DNA from 2 places in the Kitasatospora sp. NPDC002227 genome. Region 2 is predicted to be linked to the other one. Evidence: riboswitches for the same ligand, from Rfam matches in the RefSeq annotation. Region 2 holds a riboswitch; the other holds the start of a gene.
The links. A riboswitch is a leader RNA that binds a small molecule or an ion and turns the genes downstream of it on or off. The one in region 2 is predicted to bind cyclic di-AMP.
Positions count from the first base shown of each region.

Region 1: linked by a shared signal. The riboswitch ahead of ABT095_RS03260 (transglycosylase family protein) and the one ahead of ABT095_RS34350 (transglycosylase family protein) in region 2 are both predicted to bind cyclic di-AMP.

Region 1 is NZ_JBEOWY010000002.1:309,063-314,189, reverse strand. It holds gene ABT095_RS03265 (NAD(P)/FAD-dependent oxidoreductase) at 1-1,057, opposite strand, end outside; cyclic di-AMP (ydaO/yuaA leader) riboswitch at 1,375-1,556, shown strand; gene ABT095_RS03260 (transglycosylase family protein) at 1,558-2,367, shown strand; gene eno (phosphopyruvate hydratase) at 2,523-3,809, shown strand; gene ABT095_RS03250 (FtsB family cell division protein) at 3,898-4,326, shown strand; gene ABT095_RS03245 (DUF501 domain-containing protein) at 4,339-4,980, shown strand; gene ABT095_RS03240 (Ppx/GppA phosphatase family protein) at 4,977-5,127, shown strand, end outside.
Region 2 is NZ_JBEOWY010000062.1:12,391-17,517, forward strand. It holds gene ABT095_RS34330 (Sco1979 family transcriptional regulator) at 1-105, opposite strand, end outside; gene ABT095_RS34335 (ATP-binding protein) at 526-1,113, shown strand; gene ABT095_RS34340 (DUF397 domain-containing protein) at 1,290-1,526, opposite strand; gene ABT095_RS34345 (sirohydrochlorin chelatase family protein) at 1,958-2,854, shown strand; cyclic di-AMP (ydaO/yuaA leader) riboswitch at 3,262-3,423, shown strand; gene ABT095_RS34350 (transglycosylase family protein) at 3,408-4,607, shown strand; gene ABT095_RS34355 (hypothetical protein) at 4,708-4,908, shown strand; gene ABT095_RS34360 (DUF7937 domain-containing protein) at 4,905-5,127, opposite strand, start outside.

The DNA of each region.
Region 1 (5,127 bases), on a different contig from region 2:
AGAGACCGTCGACCCCGGCCGGGCCGATCAGCGGAAACCCGTCCGCGGGCACCGGCCGGTTGCCGACCTGGATCGCGAGCAGGGAGGCCTCGGGCAGCTTGGAGTAGAGCTGGTCCACGGCGCACTCGAGCAGGAACTGCACGTCCCGCACGGTGCCGTGGCTCCGGGGCTGCTCCACGAGCACATTGGTGGCGCCCACGTAGAGCACGCCGTTGCCGCGCGGCAGGCAGTGGATCCCGCAGGCGAAGGCCCGGTTCGGGCTGCGCAGCACGGAGGAGCTGGTGGTGCCGTCCTTGATGCCGAAGAGGGCGGAGACGCCGTAGCCGCTCACCATGGGCGGGATCCTTCGGCGCACCTCCTCGGCCTCGCCGAGCAGGCTCAGCGACTGCGCCCCGGCGGCGATGACGACCCGGTCGCAGTGCAGCGACCCGCCGTCGGCGAGCCGGACCCCGGTCACCCGGCCGTTCCTGACCTCGGCCCGGACGGCCGCCGCGTCCACCGTGGTGCCGCCGAGCGCGGTGAAGGCGCGGTCCAGTCTGGCCAGCAGGCGGTCGGCGTCGACCCCGTGCTCCCCGGGGACGTACAGGGCACGGAGGGGGCGCGCGAGCTCGTCCGGCGAGAGCCAGTCGAGCTCCTCCGGGTCCACGTGCTCGAACGGCTCGCGGTACTCGCGCAGCGCCGACTCGATGGCGCGGAAGTTCGCGGAGTCGACCTTGGCCGTCCCGATCGAGTTGAGCAGGACCACCGTCCCACGTGCGGTGATCACGCTGTCCTCGGCGCCCGAGGCCGCGCTCAGGTCGGCGTCCCAGCGGCTCCATTCGGACCTGGCGCGGTAGTCGGTGGCGAGTTTGGCCCGGCCGCTCGGCGTGCTGAGCAGGGAGGTGGTGACCTCGCCGAAGCAGCCCAGCATCGCGCCGGCGGCGGCCGAGGCCGCGAAGGGGCGTGAGCGCTCGCCGACCAGGACGACGCGCATCCCGCGCCGCACCAGCTCGAACGCGAGCGAGGTGCCGATGACGCCGTTGCCCACCACGACGATGTCAGGACTGGAACCGTTCACTTGCTCTCCGCGTTGTGAGCCTCCGGCTTGGCCCATCGTAGCCCGCGCCCTGCTGCACCGGTACGGGAGTTGACGATGAGTCAGGAGGTGCGCCCGGGGCTTCGCCGGGCGCGTCGCCGGAGGCGCCGGCCGGAGCTCTGAATACGTATCGAACCGGACATATCCCCACGGTTTGTAGGCAATCCATGACGCCCCGTAATTCCGGTGTGATACAGGCGATATGAGCTTGTGATCTGACGTTCGCTCTGCTTACTCTCCCTGGTGTTCGCAGCTGCGAACCCCGGGGCGCGGGACGCCGAATCCTGCCCGCCGCGCCGCCGGGCACCCGACCTGACCCCGGGCAGGGGCGGAGGACCCAGGTTTGGTGCCGTCCTCCACGGCTTGGGGTGAAGCCGCGTCAGCCGAAACGTTCCGCCATGGAATGCCGAGGCCCAGCGGCCGGGCCACCTCCCGGTCCGAACCCGACAGCTCACTTCGTAGGCGTGCGGAGAGGGAATTTCATGCTGTTCACCGGTTCGGGCCGTCACCGTCGCCGCACCCAGGCCGAGAAGGCCATCGCCGTCGCGGGTGTCGCGGGCGTCGGCCTCGCACTGCCGCTGCTGGCCGCCACCGGCGCCCAGGCCGCCTCCGTCTCGACCTGGGACCGGGTCGCCGACTGCGAGAGCGGCGGTGACTGGAGCATCAACACCGGCAACGGCTTCTACGGCGGCCTGCAGTTCACCTCCAGCACCTGGAAGGCCTACGGCGGCGGCCAGTACGCCGCGCAGGCGAACCAGGCCTCGAAGGGCCAGCAGATCGCCGTCGCCGAGAAGGTGCTCGCCTCCCAGGGCCCCGGCGCCTGGCCGGTCTGCTCGGTCAAGGCCGGGCTGGGCGGGGGTGGTTCGGCCGCCGACGTGGACACCTCCTCGGAAGGCACCTCCACCCGCGCGGCGAAGCCTGCGAAGCCCGCCGAGAGCAAGGCCGCCCCGGGCTTCCCGGGCAAGGCCGGCTACGACGCCGCCACCGGCAAGTACTGGTACCAGAAGGACGGCGGCTGGTACTGGACCAGCCACCAGAGCGTCTACCGGCAGTTCACCGCCCCGGCTCAGCAGCTGAAGGCGCAGCAGGCCGCCAAGGCCCCGGCCCAGGCGCCCGCCAAGCCGGCCTCGCCGAGCCACGGCTACACCGTCCGCAGCGGTGACACCCTGTCGGGCATCGCCCAGGCCCAGCACGTGAACGGCGGCTGGCAGGCGCTGTACGACGCCAACAAGCCGACCGTGGGCGGCAACCCGGACCTCATCATGCCGGGCCAGGTGCTCCGGCTCGGCTGACCCGGCCGGCGCCGTGGCCGCCCGCCCGCCGGTGAACTACCGGTGAGTAGGCGGCCACACGGTGAGACAGGGCCAAGGTCAGCGCGGCTGCGGGGCCGGGTGCGGTTAGGCTCTGGGCGTAAGGACTCCGCCATCGTCCCCATAGGAGATGCCTCGTGCCGTCCATTGATGTCGTCGTAGCCCGCGAGATCCTCGACTCCCGCGGCAACCCCACGGTCGAGGTCGAGGTCGGTCTCGACGACGGCAGCACCGGCCGTGCCGCCGTGCCGTCCGGCGCCTCCACCGGAGCCTTCGAGGCGCTGGAGCTGCGCGACGGTGACAAGAACCGCTACTTCGGCAAGGGCGTCGAGAAGGCCGTCCTGGCCGTCATCGAGCAGATCGGCCCGGAGCTGGTCGGCTACGACGCCACCGAGCAGCGCCTGATCGACCAGGCCATGCTCGACCTGGACGCCACCCCGGACAAGTCCTCGCTCGGTGCCAACGCGATCCTGGGCGTCTCCCTCGCCGTCGCGCACGCCGCCTCCGAGGCCAGCGACCTCCCGCTGTTCCGCTACCTCGGCGGCCCCAACGCCCACGTGCTGCCCGTCCCGATGATGAACATCCTCAACGGTGGTTCGCACGCGGACTCCAACGTGGACATCCAGGAGTTCATGATCGCGCCGATCGGTGCGGAGTCCTTCTCCGAGGCCGTCCGCTGGGGCGTCGAGGTCTACCACACCCTCAAGGGCGTGCTGAAGGACCGCGGCCTCTCCACCGGCCTGGGCGACGAGGGCGGCTTCGCGCCGAACCTCGACTCCAACCGCGAGGCCCTCGACCTCATCACCGAGGCCATCAAGAAGGCCGGCTACACCCCGGGCAAGGACGTCGCGCTCGCCCTGGACGTCGCCGCCTCCGAGTTCTACAAGGACGGCGCGTACCAGTTCGAGGGCAAGGCGCTGTCGGCCTCCGAGCTGATCGACTACTACGCCGACCTGGTCGCCAACTACCCGCTGGTCTCCATCGAGGACCCGCTGAACGAGGAGGACTGGGACGGCTGGAAGGCCATGACCGACCGCCTCGGCGACAAGGTCCAGCTGGTCGGCGACGACCTGTTCGTCACCAACCCGGCCCGCCTGGCCCGCGGCATCGAGACCGGCACCGCCAACTCGATGCTGGTCAAGGTCAACCAGATCGGTTCGCTGACCGAGACCCTGGACGCCGTCGAGCTGGCCCAGCGCAACGGCTACCGCTGCATGATGTCGCACCGCTCCGGCGAGACCGAGGACGTCACCATCGCCGACCTCGCCGTCGCCACCAACTGCGGCCAGATCAAGACCGGCGCCCCGGCCCGCTCCGAGCGCGTCGCCAAGTACAACCAGCTGCTGCGCATCGAGGAGATCCTCGACGACGCCGCCGAGTACGCGGGCCGCGGCGCGTTCCCGCGCTACAAGTACGAGGGCTGATCACCCGAGCACGCCTGACCGGTGCCCCGGCGCTCACCCCGTAGGGTGGGTGCCGGGGCACCGGTGCGACTGGAGGAGGGGCGACGAGATGGCCAAGTGGAAGATCCCGGGCCGCTTGGCGCGCCCGCGCTTCACCAGCCGGGCGACCGTCCTCGTCCTGGTGCTCTGCTCGCTCGTCGCGATCCTCGCCTACCCGACCCGGCAGTTCATCGCCCAGCGGTCCGAGATCGCGGCCCAGCGGGCCAAGGCGGAGCACGCGAAGCAGCAGGTCGAGCAGCTGAGCCGGGAGCGCGCCCGCTGGCAGGACCCGGCGTTCGTCCGCACCCAGGCCCGCGAGCGGCTGCACTACGCGATGCCGGGCGACAGCTCCTTCGTCTCCGTCGACCCCCACCCCGCCGCCGCCGGCCAGCCCTCGGCGGGCAAGCCCCAGGCGGCCGCCCAGCCTTGGTACACCAGCGTGTGGGAGTCGGTCGACGAGGCCGACTCCGCCGCAACCCTTGCCCCTGCCCCCCGCTAGAGACAGCACCCAATGACTTCTGAGAACACCACCCCTGACGTCGCCGACTCCGACGTGGCCGCCATCGCCGCCCAGCTGGGCCGTGTGCCCCGCGGCCTGCGCGGCGTCGCGCACCGCTGCCCCTGCGGCAACCCGGACGTGGTGGAGACCGCGCCCCGGCTGCCCGACGGCACGCCCTTCCCGACGCTGTACTACCTGACCTGCCCCAAGGCCGCCTCGCTGATCGGCACCCTGGAGGCCGACGGCGTGATGAAGGAGCAGACCGCCCGGCTGGCCGAGGACCAGGAGCTGGCGGCCGCGTACCAGAAGGCGCACGAGGACTACATCGCCCGCCGCGACGCCATCGAGGTCCTGGAGGGCTTCCCGAGCGCGGGCGGCATGCCGGACCGGGTGAAGTGCCTGCACGTGCTGGTCGGCCACTCGCTGGCCGCCGGGCCCGGCGTCAACCCGCTCGGTGACGAGGCGATCGGGATGCTGGAGGACTGGTGGGCCAAGGGCCCCTGCGTCAGCCCCGAGGCCGTGGCCGAGCACCTGGCCAAGGTCGAGGCCGAGCGGGCCGAGAGCCCCGACCACGCGGCGGTGATCGCCGCGAAGGAGCAGCTGACGGCCGAGCGCGCGGAGAAGAAGCGCCTGGCCGAGGAGGAGGGGCAGTGAGCACCACCAGGGTCGCCGCCATCGACTGCGGCACCAACTCGATCCGCCTGCTGGTCGCCGACCTCGATCTCGAGGCCGGCACCGTGACCGACCTGGACCGGCGGATGGTCATCAACCGCCTGGGCCAGGGGGTCGACAGCACCGGCC
Region 2 (5,127 bases):
CGCGTCCTCGCGCGTGATGCTGCGGCCCTCCCGCAGGCGCCGGAGCTGGGAGCCGAGGAGGATGCGGCGCACCATTGAGCCACCACCGGGCTGAACTGTGGTCATGCCGTCGAAACCTCCGCCTTGGACAAACAGCGCACAGTCTGCCATCAGTTGAGCGCTCTCGGTGCCGGTACTGAGGCAACGATCTACCAGTTCTGCATGAGATCCCCCATGATGCACGTGCATCCGGCGCTTGCATATGCCATTTGTACGACTGCACGTGAATCATCTCTTGCATCTGCAGTGGGCGCAGAGGACCATGGTGCACGTGCACCTGCACATCCCTGGCAACCCCGCAGGCACCGCGTCGACCCCTACGCGCGATTGAGCACACCGCACCCGGCCGCGCCCCCGCACGGCTGGGCTCACGTGTGCACGCGCGGGTGTGTCGAGGAGGTGACGGCGCGACCGAGCGAGTCGGAGGTGACCGGCATGACCCCGGCGGGTCCAGCCGTGTCGGCCCCCTTATGGGAGGAGCTCTTCATGAGCACAGGTACGGCTGTCGTGGCCGACCCCCACGTGGTCACCTGCACTCTCGCCCCTCGCCTGGAAGCCGTAAGAACCGCGCGCGAGTTCACCAGGACGACCCTGCAGGACTGGGGCCTCGGCGATCTCTTCGACGATGTCGCGCTGGTCGCCTCGGAGTTGGTGACCAACGCGCTGCGGCACGCCCTGGGCACTCAGGGCAGCTGTCCGGCGGCCGAGTCCGCCCACATCCCCGTCCAGCCCGGGCCGCGCCCGGCCGGTTCGGGGCCGCTGCCCGGGCCGATGGCCGCCATGGGTGCGGGCACCTCGGGCCTGCCGATCCGCATCAGCCTGGTGCACCGCGCACCGCAGGTGGTCTGTGCGGTGAGCGACCCGAGCAGCACCGGGCCGGTCGCCCGGGAGGCCGACTTCGTGGCCGAGTCAGGCCGGGGCCTGCACCTGGTCGACTCCTTCAGCCGCTCCTGGGGCTGGCATCCGCTGGCCGGCGCGGGCAAGGTCGTCTGGGCCGTCTTCGAGGCCGAGGACGCCCCGGTGACGCCACTTCGGTCCGGCAGTCCGTCAGGCCGCCACCGCCGCTCCGCCTGAGCGCCGGCGCTCCGCCGTCAGGGGGCGCGGTGTCCCGTTCCAGCAACGGGGCACCGCGCCCCCTTCGCTTTGCCCGGACGGCCCGGGCCCCGCTGCCCGTTCGGACCGCCCCCGGACACGGAAAGGCCGCCGCAGGTCCCATGACCCACGACGGCCTCGCGGTACGGCAGCGGCGGTCAGAGCGCCAGGTGGTCGAACTCGCCGTCCTTGGCACCCAGCAGCAGCGCCTGGATCTCGGCCCGGGTGTAGATGAGCGCGGGCCCCTCGGGGAAGCGCGAGTTGCGCATCGCGACGTCACCGCCCGGCAGGGCGGCGAACTCCACGCAGTTTCCCTGGGAGTTGCTGTGGCGGCTCTTCTGCCAGACCACGCCCTCCAGGTCCGCAGCAGCCATGCCGTTGTACGTGTTCTGCATCGTCATTCTCCCGAGCTGCCTGGCTTTCGCCTCACTTGACGTGATGATAGCCCGAATGCACGTGCATCAGCACGGGCAATTGCGCGTGCATAAGCCACTGTCACTGGCCTCTTCTTCCGCTCCGACAAGCACAGTTGACGCCCCGTAAGAGGACATATTCGGGCGAATGACGACTGGTTCGATGACGCCCCGTACCGGGAGGGCGCCACCGCGTTGATCTTCGACCCGCTTGATCGACTCACGGTCCGTCACCTTGGCCGGTCCATGTGACCAGCATCACGCGGAATACGGGCTTACGCTTGCCCGGATTCGGGCAACGGGCCAGTTGATCACCTGTTATGTCCGCTCATGTCCTGATTGACCGTCGATGCCCGGGGCGTGGACGGGAGCCGCCTGCGTACATGTCGGCGTAATGTCCTACGATCTCCGCCATGAGCACCGCAGCCATCCCGGGCGCGCCACTGCCCGTCCGCACGCCAGGCTCCCGCGCGCGGGGGCGCCACCGCCGCCCCGAGCGTCCCGAGATCCCGACCGGAGCCCCGGCCCTGGTGCTGGCCGTCCCCGCCACGGCCGGGCCCGAGGCCCGCCCCGTCGTCGACGAGCTGCTCTCCGTCGTGCGCGGCGAGCAGCCGGGCATCGAGGCCGCCGCCGGGTACCTGGCGAGCCCCGAGGGCGAGGACGCCCCCACCGTCGCCGAGCTGCTGGCCCGGGCCGCCGAGGCGGGCCTGCCCGCCCCGGTGCTGGTCCCGCTGCTGGCGGGCCCGCACGACTACCTGGCCGAGCTGCGCGGGCTCGCCGCCGAGCACGGTGCCGTCGTCACCGACGTGCTCGGCCCGCACCCGCTGCTGGCCGAGGCCGTGCACGTCCGCCTCTCCGAGGCCGGGCTGGCCCGGGCCGACCGGGCCCGGCTCTTCGCCATCACCACCGCCGCCGACGGCGTGGTGCTGACCACGGTCGGCGGCGAGGAGGCGGCTGCCGCCGCCGGGATCACCGGCGTGCTGCTGGCCGCGCGCCTCGCGGTGCCGGTGGTGGCCGCGGCGCTGGACGTGCCGGGTTCGGTGGCGGCCGCCGTCGCCCACCTGCAGCAGACCGGTTCGCAGCGCCCGGCGCTGGCCCCGCTGGTGATCGGCCCCGAGGCCGACCCGGAGCTGCTGGCCACCGCCGCGGAGGAGACGGGCTGCCCCAGCGCCGCCCCGATCGGCACCTACCAGGCCGTCGGCCAGCTGATCGCCTCCACCTACCTCGCCGCCCTCCCGGCCCCCGCCGAGCCGGCCGAGGCCCCTCAGCCGGAGCCCGTGGCCGGCCCGGTGGCCCAGCCCGCCGAGTAGCCCTCCCCGCGCCTCCGTACGGCCCGTCGACACCCCGTGTCGGCGGGCCGTTCGTCATGCCCCCGGCGCGGGCCTTGGCCCCCGGCCCGGCAGGACCTTCGACCCTGGCGGCCAGGCTTTACCGCAGCTTGACCGAACTGTGTCACCTGCCGCCCGCGGCGGAATCGCCGTCAGTCCACAATTCTGAGCCACCGCCAGTTCCGCCGTGCGGCACAGGGTTTGACGGTATGCGAGCCATCGCCGTGGAATTGGCCGGATTCCGGCGCCGGTAAATGGTTTGAAGATGATCTGTGATGGCGGTCACAGTGTTTGCAGATTCAACTTAAGTCTGCCTAATGTCCTCCCGTTCGTGGTCACACGGACCCAGCTCATCCGGGACGCCGAGTCCTGCCGCCGGGCGAGCTGGCAGCGCAGAAACGCACCACGGCAGGGGCGGGGGAACCAGGTAAGTCGCCCGGAGGCGGTCCAGCGGACCGCGGCCGGGCTTGGGGTGAAGCCGTGCTCAGCACGGCCGGGCAACTCCAGCCCGAATCCGACAGCTCACCTCGCAGGCGTGGGAGAGGAACGCATCTTCATGCTGCCCATCAACGCGACCAAGCGTGCCCGCCGTCTGATCGCCGCCACCGGTGTCGTCGGCCTCGGTCTGACCATCCCCTGCCTGACCGCCGGTGCCGCCTCGGCCGCCTCCGTCTCCACCTGGGACAAGGTCGCCCAGTGCGAGAGCAGCGGCGACTGGAGCATCAACACGGGCAACGGCTTCTACGGCGGCCTGCAGTTCACCTCGAGCACCTGGGCCGCGTACGGCGGTCACGACTACGCCGCGCAGGCCAACCAGGCCACCAAGGACCAGCAGATCTCCGTCGCCGAGAAGGTGCTCGCCGACCAGGGCCCCGGCGCCTGGCCGGTCTGCTCCATCCAGGGCGGCCTGACCCGCGGCGGCGCCGCCCCGCAGGTCGACACCTCCGCCAAGTCGAGCGCCCCGGCCAAGTCCGAGTCCTCCGACGCCGCCGCGCCGACCGCCGACTCCGGCTCCAAGTGGGGCCACCGCGGCGAGCACAACTGGGGCCAGCAGGCTGCCGCCCCGGCCGCCGGCACCGGTACGTACACCGTGGCCGAGGGCGACTGGCTCTCCACCATCGCCCAGAAGAACAACGTCCAGGGCGGCTGGGAGAAGCTGTACGACCTGAACAAGTCCGTCCTCACCGAGGGCCCGGACATGATCTACCCCGGCCAGCACCTGAGCCTGGGCACCGCCGTCGCCACCCCGCAGCAGGCCCCGGCCCAGGCCGCCCCGCAGCAGCAGGCCGCGCCGAAGGCCACCACCCGCACCACCTCGGCCAAGCGCTCCGGCGCCCCGGCCAAGGCCGCCGAGGCGCAGGCCCCGGCCGCGACCGGCAGCATGGCCGCCGCGATCGCCTTCGCCGAGTCCAAGCTGGGCCAGGCGTACGTCTACGGCGGCACCAGCGACGGTGGCTGGGACTGCTCGGGTCTGACCCAGGCCGCGTTCCGCCAGGCCGGCATCTCCCTGCCGCGCGTCGCGGCCGACCAGGCCGACGCCACCCACCGCGTCTCGCTGGACAACCTGCAGCCGGGCGACCTGCTCTTCTGGTCGAACAACGGCAGCAACTCGGGCGTCTACCACGTCGCCCTGTACGTCGGTGACGGCAAGTACGTCGAGGCCGCCAACCCGCGGGCCGGCGTGAAGACCGAGACCGTCGCCAACTGGGCGCCGGACTTCGCCGGTCGCATCTGAAACACCGCCTGACCCGCAAGGGCCCACCCGCCGGGGGTGGGCCCTTGCGGCGTCCCCGGGTACCTGGGCATGCTGATCCCACCGACACAGGGGGATGACCATGGCCAAGGTGACCGTCTCGCTCGACGCCGACCTCGCGATCGAGGTCATGATGCTCTCGGGCACCCGCAGCCCGCAGGACGCCGTCGAACTGCTGATCCGCGACTTCCTGGCCCGCGGCCGCCGCACCGAGGCCCGCACCGGCGAGGCCCAGCAGACCCGGCAGCCCGCCGAGCACGACCAGATCGCCGCGGAGGGCTAACCCGCGTCCTTGCGAGGGCGGTCGTTCCGGCGGCGCGTGAAGACCAGGAAGCCCGCGAAGGCCACCACCGCGACGATCACGCCCGCCAGGGTCGCGCCGCGGAACCAGGGCGCGTTGACGTCCATCACCCGCTGGCCCGCGTGCGCGCCGCTGCCGCGGCCGACCACCACGCCGAGCGTCCACAGGTTCGGCAGGGCGAGCAGCACGGCCAGCGCCAGC